One region of the Caballeronia sp. LZ032 genome, then DNA from elsewhere that is predicted to be linked to it. Evidence: predicted binding sites of a transcription regulator. Region 1 holds the regulator's gene; each other region holds the start of a gene.

The links. The regulator LexA, encoded in region 1, represses DNA repair genes until DNA is damaged. The targets are predictions, from matches to a motif close to ACTGTATNNNNATACAGT.
Region 2: the regulator LexA is predicted to act here: its motif matches at 3,011-3,028, upstream of imuA (translesion DNA synthesis-associated protein ImuA).
Region 3: the regulator LexA is predicted to act here: its motif matches at 1,788-1,805, upstream of recA (recombinase RecA).

The regions. Positions count from the first base shown of each region.
Region 1 is NZ_JARUXP010000001.1:1,334,781-1,339,462, forward strand. Features, by position in the region: gene QCE69_RS06265 (universal stress protein) at 1-325, shown strand, start outside; gene QCE69_RS06270 (DUF2939 domain-containing protein) at 345-947, opposite strand; gene QCE69_RS06275 (hypothetical protein) at 1,045-1,374, opposite strand; gene lexA (transcriptional repressor LexA) at 1,599-2,276, opposite strand; gene QCE69_RS06285 (sulfate ABC transporter substrate-binding protein) at 2,535-3,569, shown strand; gene cysT (sulfate ABC transporter permease subunit CysT) at 3,669-4,556, shown strand; gene cysW (sulfate ABC transporter permease subunit CysW) at 4,553-4,682, shown strand, end outside.
Region 2 is NZ_JARUXP010000001.1:2,335,942-2,340,623, reverse strand. Features, by position in the region: gene QCE69_RS10980 (error-prone DNA polymerase) at 1-869, opposite strand, end outside; gene QCE69_RS10975 (DNA polymerase Y family protein) at 884-2,347, opposite strand; gene imuA (translesion DNA synthesis-associated protein ImuA) at 2,271-2,984, opposite strand; gene QCE69_RS10965 (hypothetical protein) at 3,491-3,847, shown strand; gene QCE69_RS10960 (SOS response-associated peptidase family protein) at 3,886-4,682, shown strand, end outside.
Region 3 is NZ_JARUXP010000001.1:462,352-467,033, reverse strand. Features, by position in the region: gene recX (recombination regulator RecX) at 1-34, opposite strand, end outside; gene recA (recombinase RecA) at 615-1,685, opposite strand; gene QCE69_RS02195 (response regulator transcription factor) at 1,977-2,711, shown strand; gene QCE69_RS02190 (sensor histidine kinase N-terminal domain-containing protein) at 2,717-4,297, shown strand; gene QCE69_RS02185 (MFS transporter) at 4,535-4,682, shown strand, end outside.

The sequences.
Region 1 (4,682 bases):
CGAGGATGCCGCGCGCGACATCCTTCAGGAAGGCGTCGACTGGTTGCGCGAACGCGGTTTGCCGGCGCAGGGACACTTCGCGTTCGGCCATCCGATCGACGAGATTGCGGCGCTCGCCGAACAGCTGAACGTGGATCTGGTGGTCGTCGGGCACCGCTGCCGCAATGGACTCGCGCGCTGGTGGATGGGCGCGGGCAACACGCCGCTGCTCGATCGCGTGAAGTGCAGCATTCTGGTCGCCGTGTGTCAGGCGGGTGAGTCGACCGAGGCGGAAGAAGAGGCCGCCATGGCGGCCCGGCCTGTGAAGGCGGAAGCGGGCGCCTGAACGACGCTTCAGAAACGCCTCAGCCGTCCAGATTCACCGCGACGAGCTTCCATGACACGAGGCCATCGCGATGAAAGATGGCCGAGTAACGGGCGTCGCCGGCGCCGTGCTGATAGGTCACGGCGAAGGTATTCAAGTCGCGATAGCCCGCGGTGGTGGCAGGCGGTTTCGGCGCGGCTTCGGGTGTCGGGGCGGCGCTGCCCGATGCCGGTGCTGCGGATGAAACCGCCGCCTCGTTCGTTCCGGCCGGCGGCGGGCGTTCGCCGGGGGTGCCGCGCGGCGGGATGCCGTTGAGAATGGCCGCGACGCCGTCAGGCGTGGCATAGGTGTCCACCAGCGGACCGACGACCGCCGCGCCGATCATCGCGCCGATGATGGCGAGCGGATTTCCGCTTTTCTGGATGTCCACACGCCGCGTGAGCAAGGCGGCGACTTGCTCCTTGAGGCTCGCGCGCAGCGCGGGATAATCGACGTATTCATTGACCGTCTGCGCGTCGCGCGCATCGGCTGCGCGCTTGAGGCGATTCAACGCGATGTAGGGCGATGCATAGATATAGCTCAGCAGTCCGATGACGATCAGGACGACGAGCGCGGTCAGGATGGAGCGGGTAGTGCGGGACATGCGGTGAAAGGGCCTCGCGCGGAACGTGAATCCCGATTGACCGCGCAAGGGCCCGATAAATCCCGCGAACCCGAAATCGGCGTCTGCCGGGACCCGCTTACGCGAGGATCCCGCCCGCCAGCCCGGCGCTTTCCTCCGCGATGCAGCGGTCGATCATGCGCGACACTTCATCGATCTTGCCGACCAGGATCACGCGCGATTGTCCGCGATACACGCGCACCGGCGCGCGTTCGGCTGCTTCCGCATGCACGCCGCTGTTCAGCGAAACCCGCGCAAACGCCGGCTGACGCGACGGCAGTGCGGGCATGTCCGTCTCGAAGAGATCCGGCGTGGTTTCGGCGCGCGGCATGCCGCACGAAATCAGCGTGCGCAGATGACGCAGACGGCCGAATTGGCGGAAGGGCAACAAGCGGGCGAAACGTTCCATGGTGACTCTCCAGACGATAGGGCGCACAGCGGCCCACCGCGAACGGTGGCCGTCATGCTGGTTTTTTCGGTTGAACGCCCGGGTGAGCGTCGCTGCGGTTGGTGAGTTGATATTCCGCTATTACCAGGACATTTCTTGTCTCAGTGAGACAGGCGGAACATAAAAACTTTCAATCTTTTCTGAGGCTTGGTCTCACCAAGCTCACCACCGCGTATGCCGGAATATCAGAGCTCGCCGGAGCGAATCAGGCCGACCGCGATGCCTTCGAGCGCAAACTCGCCGCTGCCGGAGCGCACGAAAATGTTCTCGTAGTCCGGATTTTCGGCGATCAGTTCGACGCCATCGCGATGACGCTTCCAGCGCTTCACCGTCACGTCGTCGCCCAGACGCGCGACCACGATTTGCCCGTCCTTCGCTTCGGTGCGCTTCTGCACGGCCAGCAGGTCGCCGTCGAGAATGCCCGCGTCGCGCATGGACAGCCCGCGTACCTTCAGCAGGTAGTCCGGCTTGCTCGAAAACAGTGCAGGGTCGCAGGCGTAGTGCTGCGAGATGTGCTCCTGCGCGAGGATGGGACTACCGGCCGCGACCCGGCCGACCAGCGGCAGCGAAAGCTGCATGATGCTCGCATGCGGCAGCGTGAACTGATGCGGCACGTCTTCCGGCCGCTCGATGCGCGCTGAGTCGCTCAGCAGGCGAATGCCGCGCGACGAGCCCGCCGCGAGTTCGATCACGCCCTTGCGCGCCAGCGCCCGCAAATGCTCCTCGGCCGAATTGGCCGAACTGAAGCCGAGTTCGGCGGCGATCTCCGCGCGCGTGGGCGGGAAGCCCGTACGCTCGATCGCGCGCTGGATCAGCTCGAACACCTGCTGCTGCCGCGCGGTGAGTTTGGATGTCTTGTTCACTGGCTCGGACCCCTGGGGCACTGTATGGATGGACAGGTGACTGTATTTTTATACAGTATTCCGCGCTTTTCAAGCTTTACTTTAAGTTCGGTTGTGCAGGCCCGCAGCGAGCACGTTCGAGCCCCAGCCACCCTTTCTACGTAGAGGAATAAGCTTCTTAGCAGTTTCACGTATAAAAAAGTGACAAACGATTATTTCTAATCATATAGACGCGTCGTTAGACTGATTCCGTCAATTCGATAAGACGGAGAACGGGGAATGCAAAGCTTGAAATGGGGATTGGGTCGGGGCGCGCGACGCCTGCTCGCGGCGGCTGCGCTGACAGCGGCGGGCATCGGCATGGCGGCGTCCGCGAGCGCGGAGACATCGTTCCTGAACGTGTCCTACGATCCGACGCGCGAGCTCTATCAGGACTTCAATCAGGCCTTCGCGAAGAAGTGGAAGGCCGAGACGGGCGAGACCGTCACCTTCAAGCAGTCCCACGGCGGCTCCGGCGGCCAGGCGCGCGCGGTCCTCGACGGCCTGCAGGCCGATGTCGTCACCCTCGCGCTGGCGTACGACATCGACGCCCTCGCGGGCAAGGGCCTCGTCAACGCGGACTGGCAGAAACGTCTGCCGGACAATGCCTCGCCGTACACCTCGACCATCGTGTTCCTGGTGCGCAAGGGCAATCCGAAGCACATCAAGGACTGGGACGACCTGGCGAAGCCGGGCGTGTCCATCGTTACGCCGAATCCCAAGACCTCGGGCGGCGCGCGCTGGAACTACCTGGCCGCGTGGGCGTATGCGCAGCACAAGCCGGGCGGCAACGAGCAGACCGCGAAGGACTTCGTGACGAAGCTCTACAAGAATGCAGGCGTGCTCGATTCCGGCGCGCGCGGCGCAACGACGAGCTTCGTGCAGCGCGGTCAGGGCGACGTGCTGATCGCGTGGGAGAACGAGGCGTTTCTGTCGCTGAAGGAGTTCGGTCCGGAGAAATTCGAGATCGTGGTGCCGTCGGTGAGCATCCTGGCGGAGCCGCCGGTCGCGGTGGTGGACAAGGTCGTCGACAAGCACGGCACCCGCAAGCTCGCCGAGGCGTATCTCAAGTATCTGTATAGCGACGAAGGCCAGCAGATTGCCGCGCGCAATTTCTATCGGCCGCGTTCGAAGACGGTGCCGGCCGAGCTCACGAAGCAGTTTCCGAAGCTGAAGCTTTACACCATCGACGATACGTTCGGCGGCTGGGCCAAGGCGCAGAAGACGCACTTTGCCGACGGCGGCGTGTTCGACTCGATCTATCAGCCGCAGTAAGGACGGGTCCCGGCGACGCGGCGCACTCATGACGCCGCGCGTCGTTCATGCAGTACCCGGCAGCACGCGCCTCCCCCGGCGCAAAAGGAAGACTCAAGGATGACGACCCTCACATTCAGGAAGCCGAGCGCCTTGCCCGGCTTCGGCCTGACCCTCGGCATCACGCTGGCTTATCTGAGCCTCGTGGTGCTGATTCCGCTTGCGGCCACCTTCGCGAAGACCGCGACGCTCGACTGGGCCCAATTCGTCCGCGCGGTCACGTCGCCGCGCGTGCTGGCCTCGTACCGGCTGACTTTCAGCGCGGCGCTCGGCGGCGCGCTCATCAACGCCGTGTTCGGCTTTCTCGTCGCGTGGGTGCTGGTGCGCTACACCTTCCCGTTCAAGCGCATCGTCGATGCCATCGTCGACCTGCCGTTCGCGCTGCCCACGTCGGTCGCGGGCATCTCGCTCGCCGCGGTCTATGCGAGCAACGGCTGGGTGGGCCAGTATCTCGCGCCGCTCGGCATCAAGGTCGCCTTCACGCCGCTCGGCGTGCTGGTCGCGCTGACGTTCATCGGCTTGCCGTTCGTCGTGCGGACGGTGCAGCCGGTGCTGGAGGACTTCGAGCGCGAGCAGGAGGAAGCCGCCGCGTGCCTCGGCGCGTCGCGCTGGCTGACGTTCCGCCGGGTGGTGCTGCCGTCGCTGTTGCCCGCCTTGCTGACGGGCTTCGCGCTCGCGTTCGCGCGTGCGCTCGGCGAATACGGCTCGGTGATTTTCATCGCCGGCAACGTGCCGATGAAGTCCGAGATCACGTCCCTCCTCATCATCACCAAGCTCGAACAATACGACTATGCCGGCGCCACCGCGCTCGCCGTCGTGATGCTGTGCGTGTCGTTCCTGATGCTGCTGCTCATCAACACCTTGCAGTGGTTCCTGCAACGGCGCACGAGCAAGACCGGCGCGGCGCCGGCACAGGTCGCGCAGGCGACGGCAGGAGAACCGGCATGAGCAAGGTCCTGCCATTGCAAACCTCGTCGCAGCGCGAGACACACACGCTCAATCCCGTCACCGAGCCGCGCGCGGTGCGCTGGCTGCTGACGGGCATCGCGCTCGCGTTCCTCGCGTTCTTTCTCG
Region 2 (4,682 bases), 1.0 Mb from region 1:
GTAAAACCCTCCGGTACGAGCTCGTCGGGATATTCGTAGCGCAGTTCGTCCAACGAGAACGTGCAGCGCTCGAAGATGTTGAGCGTTTGAGCCACTGCATGAGCTGGATATAAGTTGCTGATCCGAAGGCGTGAGCGAAGATGCTGCTCCGCGTTGGGCGCGAGATCGTAACCGCATTCGGCAACGGGCTTGCCGACGCGGATCGCCGTCATCGTGTCTTGCAGCGGTTTGCGGGAGCGCACATGCATGACCACGTTGCCCAGCGCGACTACCGGCACCCGCTGTTGCTCCGCGACGTACTCGACGCTGCCGCGGTGAATGTCATCCATCGCGCGTTGATGCAGGATCATGCCGACCCAGCCGCGCGACGGAAACGTCGCGTTAAGCCATTCGACCTGCGCGGAGAGCGCCTCTTCTTTTGCCGGAAAATCCGGCACGAGGATCGCCAGACAATCGGACATGCCCCGCAAATGGGCGTATTCCTTGTCGGGTTTCGACAGATCGTGTGGCGTGAGAAGGTACGTACCTTTCGCAGCGCGCATGCGCCCGAGCGTGATCAGCTCCGATAGGTTGCCGTAGCCGTTACGGTTCTGTGCAAGAAGAATAAGGCCGAATGCCGGACGCTTGTCGGCGTGGACGAGTCGAAAGTAAGAGCCGATAATCAGCGGCAGCTTTTCTTCCTTGGCCTGCACGTGTGCGCGCACGACGCCGGCGAGAGAACACTCGTCCGTGATCGCAAGGCCCGAATAGCCGAGTTGCGACGCACGCAGCACCAGCTCTTCGCCGTGCGACGCGCCGTGAAGAAACGAAAAGTTCGTGAACGCGAAAAGCTCTGCGTAGTCAGGAAGCGTTGACGAGAAGAGATCCACGGCAACACCACCGATTATCCAAACAGCCCGTGAAGGAACCAGCGGACTTCTTCCGTCTTCACGCTCGGTCGTTCACGGTAGATCCAGTAGCAGCTTTTATCCGAGGCCTCGGCGACATAGTAGTCGCGCGACACCAGTTCACCGTCGTGCCACCCGGCCTCAATGCGCTCGCCCGTCGAGACGAGTTTGAGGGGTGACCCGTAGAACGGTCGGTGATGCTTGATCATTAGCCGCACGGGCACGTCAAGCAGCCACGCTGGCCGTGGAAGTTCGGCCGGAGGAGGGCATGCTTTCGTTGCCGCCTGCACTGGCACCCATTGATTCGCGTGTTCGGGACGATGATCCGAAGTCGGTGCGGGTCGCAGGACGTTCTCGGCCCCCAGGCGCGCGACCAGCAGTTCGAGCAAGCGATTGTGATCTTGAGCCGATCCGCCGGGCTCAGGGAACAGCGAGTCGCTCGGCGGCTCTGCCGGCTCCACTTTCGATGCTGTCAGGCGCAGGGCAATAACGGCTGCCTCAAGTTCGATGCGCCCGAGGCGTTCCTTCAACAGACGAACGAGATGCTCTTCCTGCCATGTCGGTTCGGCAAGCGCAATATCGATCGTCGTCGGCTCGATCGCCTGACGGCCGCGTTCATGTTCGAGCGTGATTGTCGCCTGCGTGAGCGCGAGCTGCTGCGCGCTCAACCAACCGCACAACTGCACGATCAGCCGTCGCGCGGAAAATAGAACGGCTTCGGCGTGCTCGACGCGATCAGGCAACTCGGTGCGCGCGCTGAACGAAGGCGGCAGCTCCAGCCACTCGTAGAGTTCCGGTGACAGGCCATAGGCGCGGTCAAGCGAATCCAGTAAATCCACACCGCACCTCTTTTTAAGTCCTGCCCGTGGCAGGCGGCGAACATCGTTGAGCACTTGGCAACCAAGGCCGTTGAACCATTCCCCGAAAGACCGAACTTCGGGGACGACCATGAAAGGAAGCTCCCCGAGACTGCGTTCAAGCGAGGCCATTTTGAGTACCCGCCGGCGGCCGCGTTTGGCGAGAAGCCACGCGCCTTGGCCCGTAGGCGCGACGCTCATGCGCGCGGTCACGCCGATGGTGTTGACCGTCTCTCGGATCTGTCGGCAAACGTGTCGGATGCCGCCGAACAGACGCAGACTTGCGGTCACGTCCACGACAATCGTTTCTTCTTCCCGCACCGCTACCTGAGGCGAAAAGCGCAGCAGCGCGAACGCGACTTCGCGTTGCACATCAAGTTCGCGCGTGGGACTGCGGTCGTACATCAACGCATCCACCGCGAGCGTCGTGACGCCACCGCGCTTCATGCCTACCATTACCCCTGCCTCTCTTGCCACCTGATCAAGCACAATGACCTTGTCACGTTCGAGCACTACACAGCCGTGTTCAGCCCGAGGCGAGTACCTCGGCCGAAATACCTCCAGCGAAAGCCGGGGCAGGAAGATGGCGACGAACACGGCCATGAGGGCTGAGCAGAATCGGTGAAGGTTGAAGGTGGATGGACAGTTGGTCGGTGCGGGTAGGTCCTCGTCTCTTGATCACGTCGACGACGATTCCGCCATCGGCCGGCCGTACACCGAGCCGTAACGTCGCAGGCGATGAATCTTGGGCGGCGGAAAGCGGTCGGACCAGAATCAGGAGGGTTTCCGTTGCTTGTGCCGCCAGATGCAAACGCCGCAATGCCTCAGACCGGATATGGTGCTGCCAGACGAGCAGTGCACCGCAACTTCGGGCGTTCAATACGCGCTCGGCGCACCAAAGGGCGTCCGCTGTCTTGGGCGCGCGCAACATCATGAGCTTGTCCAGCGGCACGCCCAGATAGGCGAACGCCAAGCTGTTCGGTATGTGCGGCGCCTGTAAAAGGGCGACTGGCCGCTTGCTCGAGGCGACGAGTGCAGGGTTGAGCAAGCGCATCTCCCCGATGCCTGGCTGTTGCACCAGTAATTCAACCAGCGCGCCAACCGGCCAACCACCGCCGGGCAATTCCGCTGATAGCGCGGCGTAGCCGGTGTCGATGGTTTTGCCATAGGCACGCGCGAGCTGAGACCCACGCCAAAGCGCCGGGTGAATCGACTCGATGTGTTCAGGCAAAGCGGGCATGATCGGTAATAGAGGGGCGTGAAAACACTGTATAAACGTACAGTATCGAGTGTAGCGCAGAAATGGGAGCAGTGATCCGCACCTTTTTATGTAGCCGCGGAAACTTGATTTCTATGCTTGCTCCGAGACACGGACGCCCGAGGTCGACGACCTCGTCGCCAAGTGTGCGAGACGTCTGCCGACGTGACGATTGCTGAGGCTGCGGCCTATGGAAAAGTCGGCGAGCCTTCTTTGCAAGAGAATGGCTAACCCGTGGGTACAGGGTTGCCCGACAAGGTCAAACCATTGTCGGGCTGACGACAGTGTGGGACCGGCACTACTCGCCTGATGGAATCGATCGCGCGCTGGAGCGGAGTTGCCTGCAGCGCGCCGTCGATCTAGGTCGTTGAAAGTGTGTAAGCCGACCGCACTTGCCTACAAGCGGGCAGTGGAAACGGCCGATCTCGCGAGGTGGCGAACGGAGCCGACGAAGGCGGCTAGTATGTTAAGAACCCACGAGGAGCGCCATGGATCTACCCGATATTGACGAGCTGAATGGCGCGCGGGCCGACCTCTTGTGCTTTCTGGTGGCGACGCTTGCCGCCTCGCATGCGCTGACACAGGAGTGGCGGGTGGATCACGCCGTGGATAGCTGCCGCATTTGGCTCAAGCGAAACCTCGTTACGATGAGCTGGCCTGAGCGCGTGCGCATCGGACAGTTGGCCCTCAAAATTGCCCGCCGTGATCTGAAGAGCGCGGGGATCGCCCTCCGTCAGTCCGATGTGCCAATGCTCTTCACTGGCGACATGGGGTTAAACCATGCGAGCACGGTGGTCCAGAAGATGATGAAGCTGTGCCGCGAAGCAACCGGCACGGCAACATAGACGATCAGGCGAACAGCTAAACCTTACAGGAGGCGGCAGTGTGCTACTCGGCGCAGATCCAGGCGGACTATCGACGCTACGTGAAGATGTTTGGCGCACAGATGGATGTCCGCGAGTTCGCGCGCCTGTTCTGGGAACGCGCCGAAGGCAGCAAAGCCAAGATCCCCAAAGCGATGGAGGACGCCTTTCTTCATCCAGAAAACGACGACGAACGCCAGATCAAGGAATTCATCGATCGTTTCAACACAGGGCAGGCGAACACGCTCGAACAGAATCTTTTCAAGCAGCGCACCCGCCTCGCTGATGCTGAGCGTGCGTTACAGACCAAGGTCACGAAAGCGGCGACAGAAAGCCGCCGTATCGCCACCGATAAGATTGATTCCGCTCTTCGTCGGCTCGACGACCTGCGGCGCACAACACCCAAGGATCGCGACTCCCGAATCTTTCCCGGACACTATGCGCCGGTGCTGATCATCGAAAACGGGCAGTACGTCGTGAAGCCGATGCGCTACCAATGTCGTATCGCGGGCAAGCCCGAGAACTATGATCGGCGCTTCCCCGGCACGTATAACGCCCGTCGGGATAACCTTGAAGGGTTCTGGAAGCCATGCTTTGGCCATACGCACGGCATCATGCTGGTGGACGTGTTCTATGAAAACGTCAGCAAGGCCAAGATGGAAGGCACGCTCCTGGAATCGCATGAGCAGGACGAGAATGTTGTACTGGAATTCCGTCCGAACAGCGGCCAGTTGATGCACGCCGCCTGCCTTTGGTCGCGATGGACTGCGCCTGGGGAGCCTGATTTACTCTCCTTCGCCGCGATCACCGATGAACC
Region 3 (4,682 bases), 870 kb from region 1:
TCTTGCGAGTGCGCTGGCTCGTGCGGGTGAACACTGCTTCGTCCGCCGCGGCTGGTGGTGCTTCAGCCGGCGCGCATTGCTCGAATGGCTCGAAGGGGTCGGCGTCTTCGAAGGGATCTGTGAATGGCGGAGGCGCTGGCCGCGCGCGCCGGGGCGCGGACGTGGACGGGGACTCGAAGGACGCCGATGTGCGTTTGGCGCGCTGTGCCGGGGGCTGCTCGGTGGCCTGCTTCAGCAGGGCGCGAGCGTGTGCGAGGCGCGTTGAGCGGGGATTTGCGTGGCTTAGAGAGGCGTCCGATGCAGCCGCCAGGTCCGATGCCGTATCCGGCTCGTCCGACCGCCCGCCCATGCTTGCCCCGGAAACGCGACGCGCCGACGCGAAAGACCTCTTCGCGTCGGCGCGTTTCTTGTCACTGCGTGGGAATGCGCCTTTGGGCGAGACTCCGCGCCGTTCGCTGCTTCGTTCGTAGCGGTCGACGGATGCACAACCTTCCTCCGTTGCCTCATCAGCCGGACCGGGCTCCGAAGCAGGCTCCGAACCAGCCTCCGGATCAGCCTTCAAATCCGTCTTCGAACCGGGCCGGCGCCTGAGCATCGTCCTTCAGGCTCGACGCTTATTCGTCGTCGGCCACTTCGGCCTTGACGGCAACCACTTCACCCAGCGCAGCCACGCCCAGCGATTCACGGATCTTGTTCTCGATCTCGCGTGCGATGTCCGGATTCTCGCGCAGGAATTCACGCGCGTTGTCCTTGCCCTGACCGATCCGCTCGCCGTTGTAGCTGTACCAGGCGCCGGCCTTGTCGACCAGCTTCGCCTGCACGCCCAGGTCGATGATTTCGCCCTGACGCGAGATGCCTTCACCGTACAGGATGTCGAAGATGGCTTCGCGGAACGGCGGCGCGACCTTGTTCTTCACGACCTTGACGCGCGTTTCATTGCCGATGACTTCGTCGTTCTTCTTGATCGAGCCAATGCGGCGGATATCCAGACGCACAGACGAATAGAACTTGAGCGCATTACCGCCGGTAGTGGTTTCCGGGTTGCCGAACATCACGCCGATCTTCATGCGGATCTGGTTGATGAAGATGACCAGGCAGTTCGTGCGCTTGATGGTGCCAGTCAGCTTGCGCAGCGCCTGCGACATCAGACGCGCCTGCAAACCCGGCAGCGAGTCGCCCATTTCGCCTTCGATTTCCGCCTTCGGCACAAGGGCCGCCACGGAGTCGATGACGATCATGTCGATGGAGCCGGAGCGCACCAGCGCGTCCGCGATTTCGAGTGCCTGCTCGCCCGTGTCCGGCTGCGAGATCAGCAGTTCCGGCACGTTCACGCCGAGCTTGCCTGCGTACTGAACGTCGAGCGCGTGTTCCGCGTCGATGAAGGCCGCCGTGCCGCCGAGCTTCTGCATTTCGGCAACTACCTGCAGCGTGAGCGTGGTCTTGCCCGATGATTCCGGACCGTAGATTTCCACCACACGGCCGCGCGGCAAACCGCCGACGCCGAGTGCGATGTCCAGACCGAGCGAACCGGTGGACACCACCTGAATGTCTTCGACCGCCTCACCTGCGCCGAGCCGCATGATCGACCCTTTGCCGAATTGCTTTTCGATCTGCGAGAGCGCGGCGGCCAGGGCCTTGCTCTTCTCCGCAGTCATTCCAGCCGGGCCTTTCTTGCTTTCTTCCATGAATCGTCCTTTGCTATGATGAACGGCGTCTGAGGCAGTGTTCACGGGCATTTCCGCTACTCGAACGAGCTTCTCGAAAGGCCTTTTCACACGCACGCAGACACTGTATAAAAAAACAGTAGTTTTTGCAAGCAGGTAACGGTGCGACGCTGCTTTTTCCGCGTCGCCCAAGTTGCACGCCCTGCGCAAGAACCGCGATACACCTGGAGACCGCCGCGCCGGGCGACATTCGGTGCCGGCAATGCCGCTGCGCTTCGCCGCGCATGCGGGCGTACCAAGGCGCACACGACGATGCGAATCCTCATTGCCGAAGACGACAGCATACTCGCGGACGGTCTCGTCCGATCACTCCGCCAATCGGGCTATGCCGTCGACCATGTGAAGCATGGCGTCGAGGCCGATACCGCCCTCTCGCTACAGACTTTCGACCTCCTGATCCTCGATCTCGGCCTGCCGCTGATGCCCGGCCTGGAGGTGCTGCGCCGCCTGCGCGCACGCAATTCGCAGATGCCCGTGCTGATCCTCACCGCCGCCGACAGCGTCGACGAACGCGTGAAGGGACTGGACCTCGGCGCAGATGACTATATGGCCAAGCCCTTCGCGCTCAACGAGCTCGAAGCGCGCGTGCGCGCGCTGACGCGGCGCGGCGCGGGCGGCGGTCCGACGGTCGTGAAGCATGGCGCGCTGAGCTTCGACCAGGTCGGACGCATCGCGACGATCGGCGAGCAGGTCATCGACTTGTCCGCGCGCGAGCTCGGCGTGCTCGAAGTGCTGCTGCAGCGAAGCGGCCGGCTCGTGTCGAAGGAACAGCTCGTCAATCATCTGTGCGAGTGGGGCGAGGAAGTCAGCAATAACGCCATCGAGGTCTACGTGCACCGGCTGCGCAAGAAGATCGAGCCGAGCGGCGCGAAGATCATCACGGTACGCGGACTCGGTTACACGCTGGAGAAAGCGGGCGCGTCGTCGAACGGCGCGGGCCCGCAGCCGCCGGCCGACCCGATGCCCGCCAGCCATCACTACAAGTAGGCGGCATGGCGTCGTCGGCTTCCACCGAATCGCGCGCGCAGAAGCCATCCGCTGAAGCCTCCGCCGACTCCGACACCCAGCGCGACGCGCGCTACGCCAACCCGTTCGCGCCGCCCGACGAGCTCGAGCCCGATGCGCACGCGCATCCGCGCTCGCTCTTCGGTGAAATTCTCGACTGGATGCTGGCGCCGCTGCTGCTGCTCTGGCCGATGAGCATCGCAGTGACCTATCTCGTCGCCAAGTCGATCGCCAACGGGCCCTTCGATCGCGCGCTCGAAGCCGACGCCTACGTGCTGGCGCGGCAGATCCAGCCGGTCAACGGCGTCGCGGAACTGCGCCTCCCCGACGCTACCCGCGACTTCCTGCGCGCCGACAACATCGACAGCGTGTTCTTCCAGGTGCTCGGCACGCGCGGCGAGCTGGTCGGCGGCGACCGCGACATGCCGCTGCCGCACGACGACGACCGGCCGCAGCCCGGCATCGTCGAATTCCGCGACGATGTACTGCGCGGCAACGACATCCGCGTCGCCTACACGACGGTGGATCTGCCCGGACTCGCGCCCGGACGCGATCCGGCCAGCACCCAGCCGGTGCTGGTGCAGGTTGCCGAGACGCTCGACAAACGCAGCCAGCTCGCCAACGACATCATCAAGGGCGTGATCCTGCCGCAGTTCGTGATCCTGCCGCTCGCGATCATCCTGGTGTGGTTCGGACTGTCGCGCGGGCTTGCGCCGCTGCATGCGCTGCAATCGAATATCCGGGCGCGCCGTCCGGACGATCTCTCGCCGCTGGAGGCCGACCGCGCCCCGCCGGAGATCGCGCCGCTGGTCGCCTCGTTCAACGATCTGCTCACGCGGCTCGAACAGAACATGGAGTTCCAGAAGCGTTTCATCGCCGATGCCGCGCATCAGATGAAGACGCCGCTCGCCGGCTTGCGCATGCAGGCCGAGTTTGCGATGCGCCAGGAGGTGTCGGCGGAGGTGCAGCGCTCGCTGGAACAGATCGCGACGAGCTCCGAACATGCCGCCCGCCTCGTCACGCAATTGCTGGCGCTGGCGCGCGCCGAGAATCGCGCGGCGGGCGGCATCTTTGCGCGTATCGAGCTGACGGCGCTCGCGCGCCTCGCGGTGCGCGACTGGGTGCAGCCTGCGCTCGCCAAGGGCATGGACCTGGGCTATGAGGAGCCGCCTCATCCGGTGGAGGTGGAAGGCAATGTCGTGATGCTGCGGGAGATGCTCTCGAACCTGATCGACAACGCGATCCGCTACACGCCCGCGGGCGGGCGCATCACCGTGCGCGTGCGGACGGACGAGGACAACCTCGATCTCGTGCATCTCGAAGTAGAAGACTCGGGGCTCGGCATTCCGGCGGCGGAGCGCGAGCGCGTGGTGGAGCGCTTCTACCGGATTCTCGGGCGCGAAGGCGACGGCAGCGGGCTCGGACTTGCGATCGTCAAGGAGATCGCGACGATGCACGGCGGCACGCTCACGATCGAGGATCACGTGTATCAGGACAGCCCCCGGCTGGCCGGAACCCTTGTACGGGTCAGCCTCCAGCGGGTTTATCCTGCCCGGGACAAACCCTGAGCGTCCGGATCGATTTTTTCTCGCTTGGGCGTTGGAAGCCCGACGTTGCCCGAAATTAAACGATCGTTTGCACCACGATCCCGTCAAATCGCTGCGTTCTGCCAGCAAAGGCAGCGCTGAAGGCCTGACGCCGCGCGTCAGAACGCCGTAAGTTTTCGTTCCAATAATCGTTGCACCGGAACCGCCAGGTCGCGGACCGACGTATTCGAAAAATCAGATCAGGACAGGAGGCGGTACATGGCTACGGTTGAGGGGCGCGTTTCGCACGCACCGATGACGGCGGAGGAAAAGAAGGTCATTTTCGCTTCGTCGCTCGGGACGGTGTTCGAGTGGTACGACTTCTATCTGGCGGGCTCGCTCGCCGTCTACATCAGCAAGACCTTCT